3 regions of the Nesiotobacter zosterae genome follow, and region 1 is predicted to be linked to each of the others. Evidence: predicted binding sites of a transcription regulator. Region 1 holds the regulator's gene; each other region holds the start of a gene.

Region 1 (3,274 bases):
CAATGAGGCGGCTTTTTTACTACATCCATCATGGCCCTGAGCGCTTACGCATGTTCGGCGGCCAGCCAGTTCTGCAATTCACCCAATGCCGCTTCAGGAACCCCAGCACTTTTCAGAACTTCAGCAGCAAAAGTCACAGGGGACGTTCCGGCCGCAGTAACAACTCGGTCGCTGGATACTGCCTTTGGCGTTTCCTTGTAATTTTCTGCGCCGTTGTAGTCCGTCACGTGGGTTTGCAAAAACTCCAGAGCATTGGAGGTGTGGGCGACACCGTTCAACAACCCGGCACGTGCGAGCGCCAATGTACCTCCGCAAATACCCGCGATGGTCGCGCCCTCTTTGTGACACCGGGCCAGAAGATCAGCAATATCCGGAGCGCTTTCGGTTTCCCAAATGCTGCCGCCGACGACAACAACAACCTCAGGCTTCCAAGCTGCCAGCTCATCAAGCCCGTGAGGCACCATGGCCTTCAACCCGCCGAGAGAGGTAACCTCGCCTGCTCTATGGGCAAAAAAACGCGTTTCCGCTCCATAGTAAGGACCGCCAGTACCCGCAATCAGCGCATACTCCCAGTCGGCAAACCCTTCGGTCAAAATCAGAGCAACCTTTGCCATCATATCTCTTTCACAGCTCGCATAAAGACGCGTGCCAGTGATCACTGTTCGGCAATCCTGTCAAGCTAATGGTCTGCCGCCCCACAAGTGTTGGCGCGAACCATACGCCGCAAACTATCCGCAGCGTCTCCCATTATGAGAGAAAGCCCGCCATCTTTGACAAGGAAGAGTGTCGGCGTGATCATCATTGGCCTTGCCATCGTGTTGCAGGCAACCCGGGCGCATTTGGAAAAGCGGCGCCTTACGACAAAGGCGGAGGCCGGTATGCAGGGACATGAGGCGCAAGGGTTTGGCCAGCAGCGCCGGGCGAGCCTATGAAAAACCCCGCCACGATGTGACGGGGTTCTTTCTTTTGCCTTTCAAAATGCTGTGCCCTGCTCTGTCTGCGGCAGGCACCCGCATCTGATCAGCTGTTCAGGAACTGGTCATTGAAGGCGTAGCCTGCACCGCGAACGGTGCGGATCGGGTCCTTCATCCGCCCCTTGTTGATTGCCTTGCGCAGGCGTCCAACGTGTACGTCCACTGTGCGTTCGTCCACGTAAACGTCGTGCCCCCAGACACCATCCAAGAGCTGCTCGCGGGAGTACACACGCCCCGGTGAGGACATGAGAAATTCCAGCAGGCGGAACTCAGTAGGGCCAAGGTGAATTTCCTTGCCCGTCCGATGGACCCGGTGGGTTTCACGATCCAGCTCAATGTCACCGGCCTTGAGAACGGTAGATACGCTCTCAGGTTTGGTGCGGCGCAAGATGGCACGCACGCGTGCCATCAGCTCCGGAATGGAGAACGGTTTGACCACATAGTCATCCGCCCCCGTTGCGAGACCACGCACCCGCTCAGATTCCTCACCGCGCGCGGTGAGCATTATGATTGGCATGCGTTCCGTTTCAGTCCGCGCTCTCAGGCGTCGGCACAATTCAATGCCGGAGAGGCCAGGGAGCATCCAGTCCAGAAGAAGGAGATCTGGTTGACTCTCCTGTAGTCGCAGCTCCGCCTCATCACCGCGGTCGCAAACGTCAACCTTGTACCCTTCAGCTTCCAAATTGTAACGCAGAAGAAGGCTTAACGGCTCTTCGTCTTCCACGATCAGAATTTCAGGCATTCCAGTTAGTCTCTTTCACATCAAGCACAGCTTATGGCAGCGTTACGTCAGTTTCGTCTTTCTTGGGACGATCTGCAGGCAAGTGGTCGCCAGAAACCATGAAGTAAATGTTCTCCGCAATATTGGTCGCATGGTCGCCGATGCGTTCAATGTTCTTTGCGCAGAACAGAAGGTGCGCACACATGGTGATGTTACGCGGATCTTCCATCATGTAGGTCAGAAGCTGACGGAAGAGAGAAGTGTACATGGAGTCAATCTGCTTGTCTCCTTTTTGTACCTGCTCGACAGCTTCCAGATCACCGGTGGTATAGGCATCAAGAACAGCTTTCAGCTGAGCAAGAGCCAGCTCAGCCATGTGTTCAACACCTACTGCCAGTGTCTTGTTATTGAAGTCACTCTCGATTGCCTGAGCGCGCTTGGCGATGTTCTTTGCCATGTCGCCCACGCGCTCCAGATCGTTGGAGATGCGCAGGGCAGCAAAGATCTCGCGAAGGTCGCGCGCTACTGGCTGGCGACGGGCGATGACCACGATGCAACGCTCTTCGAGCTGGATCTGCATTTCGTCCAGTCGCTTGTCTGCTTCGATGGTGCGCTCGGCAAGAGCCAGGTCATGGCGCAGAAGCGCCTGCACAGAGTCGTTGACGAGAGTTTCAGCCAAGCCACCCATCTCAACAATACGGCTCGCCAGATCCTTCAGGTCCTCATTGAAAGAGGAGACGATATGATCGCTCATTTTTTTACCTGTTAGTTGTCGCAGTTAATCGAGATGCTAGCCGAAACGACCAGTGATGTAATCCTGAGTACGCTGATCCTTCGGGTTAGTGAAGATATCATTGGTCTTACCTTCTTCCACCAGATAGCCGAGGTGGAAGAACGCAGTGCGCTGCGAGACACGGGCGGCCTGCTGCATCGAGTGGGTTACGATAACAATGGTATAGTTTTCACGCAATTCGTCGATCAGCTCCTCAACTTTCGCGGTAGCGATCGGGTCAAGCGCGGAACATGGTTCGTCCATCAGAATGACTTCCGGGGACACTGCAATTGCACGCGCAATGCAAAGACGCTGCTGCTGACCACCAGAAAGGCCAGTGCCCGGCTCATCTAGGCGGTCTTTCACTTCCTCAAAAAGACCAGCCTTTTGAAGCGATGTCGCAACGATCTCTTCAAGGTCACTCTTGGACTGTGCCAGACCGTGAATGCGCGGACCGTAAGCTACGTTCTCGAAGATGGACTTCGGGAACGGGTTCGGCTTCTGGAACACCATGCCAACGCGGGCACGCAGTTCCACAACGTCGATCTTCGGATCGTAGATGTCTTCGTTGTCGAGCACGATCTCACCGCCTACGCGGCAAATGTCGATGGTGTCGTTCATACGGTTCAAGCAGCGCAGGAACGTGGACTTACCACAGCCAGATGGGCCGATCAGGGCTGTCACGTTGCTTTTGCGCACGTTGAGATCCACACCGAAAAGCGCCTGCTTTTCACCGTAGTGGACAGTCACCTGGTTGGCGCGCATCTTGATCGGCACACCATCTTCAGTCACTGGAAGGGCGCCGTT
Region 2 (3,274 bases), on a different contig from region 1:
TCGCCGTTTACAACAGCCAGAACGTTCTGCTCGTGACCACCAGAGAACGTAGCGGACGCGAAGTACTCATCAGCGTTCAGGCCCATCTGGTCGAAAGCGACGGAAGGAACCAGATAACCGGAAGTGGAGTTAGGATCAGCGTAACCCAGACGCTTGCCCTTCATGTCTTCCAGGGTTTCGATGCCGGAGTCTGCGCGGGAAACCATGATGGAGTGGTAACCAGTTGCGCCATCAACCTGCTGGGTTGTCAGAACTGGCTCAACAGCCTTCGGATCAGCCAGGTAAATAGCTGCGTAACCGGATGCGCCCAGCTCAGCATAGTCCAGGTTGCCGCCCTTCAGGCCTTCGATGGTGCCAGCGTAGTCCGCTGCTGGGAACAGCTTGACTGGAACGCCCAGCAGCTCTTCAAAACGGTCAACCAGACACTGGTTGTTGCGCAGACGGTCTGCTTCGTTCTCACCACCCAGAAGACCGATGCGGAATTCTGTGATTGGCTCAGCGGCGATTGCACCGGTGGAACCAAGAGCGGCGATGCTGACAGCAGCAACTGCAGCAAGTTTAACAGCGAATTTCATTGAACAGCTCTCCAAGTTTACTCGATATGAGTTCAGTAACGCCTCTGCAAAGGCGTGCCCTACCCGCAAGCAGTGATCCTGCGGGCTGGCAATTCTCAGGCGACGGCTGATGTCGGACCGACATTCAGCGCAGTAGAAGTGGTTGCTTCGGAAAAGCTCTCATCAGCGCCGTAGATTTCCCGTGCAACTTCTGTTGTCAGGCCATCAGGCGTGCCGTCAAAGACGATTTCGCCATGCAGCATCCCAATGACGCGATCACAGTATTTCCGAGCGGTATCGAGGGTATGCAGGTTGCAAATAACCGTTAGCTTGTCTTCCGTATTGATGGCCTTGAGCGCATCCATGACGACCTGTGCATTCATCGGGTCGAGGGAGGCGATCGGCTCATCGGCCAGAAGCATTTGCGGGTTCTGCATCAACGCACGGGCAATGGCCACACGCTGCTGCTGACCACCGGACAGGTGCTCGGCGCGTTTCAGGGCCGTTTCCGCAATGCCCAAGCGCTCCAGCTTGAGCAGTGCCTGCATGCGCTCTTCCTTGGTGAACAGCTTCAGACAGCTTGCGATCGTGCCGTGGTCGTTGAGGCGACCCAGCATCACGTTGGTAAGAACATCCAGACGAGGCACCAGGTTGAACTGCTGGAAGATCATGGCGCAATCGCGCTGCCAGCGGCGTTTTTCTTTGCCTTTGAGAGCCAGAACATCGCGACCATCAACGTAGACATGGCCGGATGTGGCCGGTGTCAAGCGGTTGATCATACGCAGAAGCGTAGACTTGCCAGCACCGGAGCGTCCAATAATCCCTATCATCTGAGGCTTATCGACAGTAAAAGACGCACCCTGTACGGCAACGTGGTTCCCGAATTCTTTTCTTACGGCCTCAAACTTGATCACAACAATTTCCTAACCGGTGATTAACTTGAGGCCACGAGAAGCCATAGATTTATTACAGGTTCATGACGAGTTTTTTCTATTTTGCCGTGTAAGATTTGTGTCATCCCATATGCCCCTCACGTACAAGCACTTATCGAGAAAAATTTCATTTCGATGACAGGGAGAATTTCTCATAAACCATGAGCCCAACGGCGTTTTTCTGAATCGAGTAAAATTTTAATGGCCTGAGAGCGCTGTCGTTTTGCCAGATAACCAAATCCCCTTAATTTCCAGTAAGCACCCGTCTTCAAACGCTGTTTTTGCACGCATAGGAAGAGTGGACTAAAGCGGCCTGACCTCGCGTTATCAAGGCCTTTTCAACAACACACGCGCGATTCAGCAGATGAGACTGGAGCCAGACGGCGGTTGGCTCAGAACGCGGCCATTCTGTCCCAAAACAAGACAAACGACCATGACCTCTGGAACGTTAAAGGAAAACGGCTTCAGGTCTGATGGGCAGAAGACTGGGACGCCTTCCTCCGGATTTGGTCATGAACCGCACGGGCCAGCACGCGCTCTGGAACCGGCTTTTGCAAACACTCATGGGGAACGTGGTCCAGTGCCCCTAGTTCCGCACTGGTCAGAAGGATGGCGAGATCTGGATTGAGGCCCTTTGCCTCCTTTGCCAGCGCTTCGCCATCCCATGGCCGCGGCAGCATGGCTTCGCTGTAAAGCAGCTTAAACTCCGGATTTGCCTTGAGCTTTGCCAATGCTTCTTCGCCAGCCGCTGCGGTATCCACGTTGTAGCCAAGCGCTTCAAGCTGAGCTGCCGTCACATCCAGAACGCCCAGATCATTGTCGACCACGAGCACCAGTTCCCCCTGACCGCGTGGTGTGCGGACATCAATGCCGGGCTGGCTCACATGCTCAAGAGAGGCCCCAAACCGCATCAGAACCTTGGTGCCCTTGCCCTGCTCGCTTGTAATGTCAATGGAGCCGCCAGACTGGCTCACGAACCCATGGACCATGCTCAACCCAAGGCCCGTGCCCTTGCCTGCGGGCTTGGTGGTAAAGAACGGGTTGATCACTTTTTGAAGGGCTTCCTCAGAAATGCCGATTCCCGTGTCTGCGACGGTGATCTCAATCGAGTTATCCGGTCCCGTGGCGGTGGAAATGGTGAGCGTGCCCCCCTTCTCCATGGCATCCTTGGCGTTGACGGCAAGGCTCATCAGCGCGTTTTCCAACTGGACAGGATCGACCCTGATCATTGGAAGATCCGCTTCCAGCTCGGTCTCCACCTCAATGTCTGGCCCCAAGGAGTATTGGAACAGCTGCACCAGTCCGGATATGAGTTCATTGATCTCTACATCCTCCGGAGACAGCTTCTGCCGGCGGGAAAACATCACCAAGCGCTCAACTTGCATGGTTGCACGCTCAACGGCCCCCATGGCCTTGTGTGCCCGCTCTTTGAGGCGCGGATCATCACTCAACCCGCGTTCAATGATGTTCAGGTTGCCTGCAATGACCGCAAGGATATTGTTGAACTCATGGGCCAGACCGCTGGTCAACTCGCCAACGGTTTCCATCTTCTGGGCCTGACGCACCCGCTCCTCTGCAGACCTTTGCTCGGTTACATCCAAATGAATGGTGACATGCCCCCCATCGGGAATGGGGGTGCTGCGCATTTCGATAATCCGTCCGCTGGGGGCCCGAAGCTCAAACTGCTTTGGCACCAACATGCGGGAACGCGCAACAGTTGGATAGTCCGTCTCCGGTCCGTGCAGCTCGAAAACCCGTATTCCCTGCCGTGCCAGTGAGGCATGGACC
Region 3 (3,274 bases), on a different contig from region 1:
CAAACATCTCAACGCCCATGACACCCACATATTCAAGACCGGCTGCAATCTGTGCGGCCATCTCCAGTGCGGCGGTTGCGACTTCCCGTGGAATGTCCGCTGGCACGGTCGAGGTCTTGAGAATGTGGTTTGTGTGAATGTTTTCAGCAGGATCATAGCAGCGGATGTCGCCATCCACGCCGCGAGCCACGAGTACGGAGATTTCCTTGTCAAACGGGATCAGGGCTTCCAGAATTGCAGGCTGGTCGCCAATTACTTCAAGGGCGTTGGCCTCATCCTCTTCGGAGCGGATCATGGCCTGCCCCTTACCGTCATATCCAAAGCGCCGTGTCTTCAGCACACCTTGTCCATCAAAAAATGACAGGGCTGTCTTCAGATCCGTATCAGTGTCCACGGCATAAAAGCCCGCAACCGCAACGCCTGCTTTCTCACGCAGGAACGTTTTTTCCGCAAGCCGGTCCTGAGAAACGGTGAGCGCCAGTGGACCGGGGCGTACGGTGCACCGCGCTTCCAGAAAGTCAGCTGTTTCGCCGGGCACATTCTCGAACTCGTAGGTGACGACTGATACGCTAGCAGCGAACTTTTCCAATGCTTCCAGGTCGTCGTAGGCCGCAATTGTCGTTTCTGCGGCGCAATCAAACGCTGGACTGTCCGCATCTGGACAGTAGATGTGGGACTTTAGGCCGAGTCGTGTCGCGGCCTGCGCGATCATTCGTCCCAATTGGCCTCCACCCAAGATGCCAATGGTATCGCCAGGCTTCAGAACCTTTTCAGAGGTGCTCATGATCTGAAATCCTTACTGGTCTGTCTCGTCTACGGGCGCTTCTGCAACAGAGTCGCGCTGGTTGGCGCGCCATGCATCCAGCCTGTCGGCCAGCTCGCGATCACTCAGTGCGAGAACTGCGGCGGCCATCAGCGCGGCGTTTACAGCGCCTGCACGGCCAATGGCCAATGTTCCCACTGGCACTCCCGCGGGCATTTGCACGATGGAAAGCAGGCTGTCCTGACCACTCAAGGCTTTGGATTGGACAGGAACGCCAAACACCGGCAGTGGGGTCATGGCAGCGGCCATGCCGGGCAGGTGTGCTGCTCCCCCGGCGCCTGCGATAATGACTTTGAAACCGTCCTCGCGGGCGTTCCTTGAAAACTCGTAGAGCCGCTCTGGTGTTCTGTGGGCAGAAACGATCTTGGCCTCGTGTTTAACGCCGAGGGCATCAAGCGTGTCGGCGGCGTTCTTCATTGTAGCCCAGTCAGACTGGCTTCCCATGATAATAGCAACGGGTGGGCGGCTGGCCTCTGCCATCAATCGTTCCTTCGCTGGCGGTGAAAAGATGCGCGGATTATAGGCATGAAGTGCCTTCGCGCAAGCGGTTGAAGCCCAAATGCTATTGGGCTGAATTTCAGCGCTACGCGATGATATCCGGGCGTAGCTGAGCCTCAAGCTGTTTGATGTGATCTTTGAGTTGAAGCTTCTTCTTTTTCATGCGCTGCAGCTGAAGCATGTCGGCCCGGCCAGTCTCTATGAGAGCCTGAATCGAACTGTCCAGATCGCGGTGTTCAAGACGCAACTCGACAAGTTTTTGCCGTACTTCGTTTTGGAAGGGCTCAACGGATGACATTTCTCAGTGCAGCTTTCGTGTGTCATGGCGTCGCAGCCTTCTGCGACCTCTGATTTGCGCAAGTATACCGCGTTTTGTGGGCAAAGGTGGAAAAGATTTTCTGCTTCAGAAATATCACGCCGCGTTATCAGGTGCTTCTCTGGTTAACACCCTATCCCGTTCTTCATTCAATGGTCCTTAAACGGTGAAGTAATTTGATGCAGATCATTTAAAGTAGAGGCCGCGTTATTCTGCGTTGTATATCACCCTAAAATTACAGCCACTCATGGTTCGACAAGCTGAAATTTTAGTGCCAAGATGACAGGGTAATGACATCAACGGCAGGAGGATTTGCACCAATGTCCATCCACTCTCATCTGTCCGAACTCGAACGCCGTCATGCCACCCTTGAGCGCGAAATTGAAAGCGCTGCTCACCATCCCTCTACAGATTCCCTTGAGTTGTCCGAGCTTAAGAGACGCAAGCTCCAGATCAAGGATGAGATTTCGAAGCTTAGAACCGAAAAGGAATTGCATTAGCTTCTCGTAGCATCCTAATTTTTCAAAGCGCCAAAGCTCAGCTCTGGCGCTTTTTTATTGCGGGTTGCCTTTTTTGCTCTGTGTTGTTTGACGTTCTTGCCTTGAGTTTGTGAAAAGATCGTTCGCAGCTTAAAACGATTTAGGTCGTGTCCTCCAAGTCGTGCAAACTACTCGGAAATACACGTGAAATTTCAATTATGATTGTATATCACGGCATTTTATCTTTGAGCTAAATGCGCGGTTTTTATCTTTTCTTGCATAATCGAGTAAAAAAATAGGTCAGCAACTCTGATATTTCGCAGTGATTGCTTTTGTGCTCCCTCAAAAGCAGCCATTTGATGGCGACCCATTAGAAATACCCACAGTGTGCGCATTTGACCTCGCGACAATTTGCGCAAGTTCTACGAGGCCGAAGAATGGTTACTAATGGGGCACATGCGGGTGCATGTCATGTTTACTGAGTCGTCGGACCGGAGTCCGGTATGATATTTCCAGCCGAGCCATCCATGTTTACAAAGCTTCACCACTACAGAGACACACTGGTGTTGGCCGGTTGCCTGTTCTGCATAATGGTGGTGCTGCTATTTGGTGCCTACTGGTTCTCCCATGGTGAAGAATATGAGTTTCGTCGCCAATGGCTGTTGCTGCTGGTCATAATCCCAGGCGTTGTGCATGCATATCTGAACCGACGGACGTTGTGGCCCAAGCTCCGCAGTAGCTTGATCACATGGGCAATCGCGCTGTCCATACTCGGTTTTCCGCTGGTCTACTACGCCTTTGACGGGCGCACTTACGAGCGCTTTTTGGAGGTGCGTGTTTCTCAGGTTTCCGAGGAGCCACTTGCGGTCGTCGCTGAACGGCTGGACCGCAGGACGGTGGACCTGCTTTATGATCTGCGCCATTCCGGTATTGAGGTGCAAGATCCGGATACGACAGTGAAACAGCTGGCTGCCCAGTATGATATGCCCCTTCGGGACTTCATCCATACGCTGATCATCATTGTAAGCGATGACAAGTACCAGAAGCAGCCAGATTCAAAAGTAACCAAGGCCGACTAAGCCATCCCATATGAGCTTAAGGGCAACAAAGAACACGCCGATATAGGTTATGCGATAAAACAGCGTTTGATCGATAACC

The links. Region 1 encodes PhoB, which activates phosphate uptake and scavenging genes when phosphate is short. Its sites were predicted from a motif close to TGTCATNNANCTGTCAT; they were not measured.
Region 2: phnC (phosphonate ABC transporter ATP-binding protein) is a predicted target of PhoB. The motif match lies at 1,520-1,536, and genes of this name have one in related genera.
Region 3: Q3Y58_RS17910 (YdcH family protein) is a predicted target of PhoB. The motif match lies at 1,917-1,933, and genes of this name have one in related genera.

The regions. Positions count from the first base shown of each region.
Region 1 covers NZ_JAWXVZ010000003.1:313,577-316,850, reverse strand. Annotated here, with positions in the region: gene Q3Y58_RS06200 (DJ-1/PfpI family protein) at 45-614, opposite strand; gene Q3Y58_RS06195 (hypothetical protein) at 792-932, shown strand; gene phoB (phosphate regulon transcriptional regulator PhoB) at 1,021-1,716, opposite strand; gene phoU (phosphate signaling complex protein PhoU) at 1,748-2,449, opposite strand; gene pstB (phosphate ABC transporter ATP-binding protein PstB) at 2,486-3,232, opposite strand.
Region 2 covers NZ_JAWXVZ010000018.1:42,625-45,898, reverse strand. Annotated here, with positions in the region: gene phnD (phosphonate ABC transporter substrate-binding protein) at 1-575, opposite strand, end outside; gene phnC (phosphonate ABC transporter ATP-binding protein) at 671-1,468, opposite strand; gene Q3Y58_RS19055 (PAS-domain containing protein) at 1,951-3,274, opposite strand, start outside.
Region 3 covers NZ_JAWXVZ010000014.1:82,628-85,901, reverse strand. Annotated here, with positions in the region: gene Q3Y58_RS17925 (5-(carboxyamino)imidazole ribonucleotide synthase) at 1-784, opposite strand, end outside; gene purE (5-(carboxyamino)imidazole ribonucleotide mutase) at 797-1,303, opposite strand; gene Q3Y58_RS17915 (YdcH family protein) at 1,407-1,619, opposite strand; gene Q3Y58_RS17910 (YdcH family protein) at 1,958-2,137, shown strand; gene Q3Y58_RS17905 (hypothetical protein) at 2,620-3,195, shown strand; gene Q3Y58_RS17900 (sulfite exporter TauE/SafE family protein) at 3,172-3,274, opposite strand, start outside.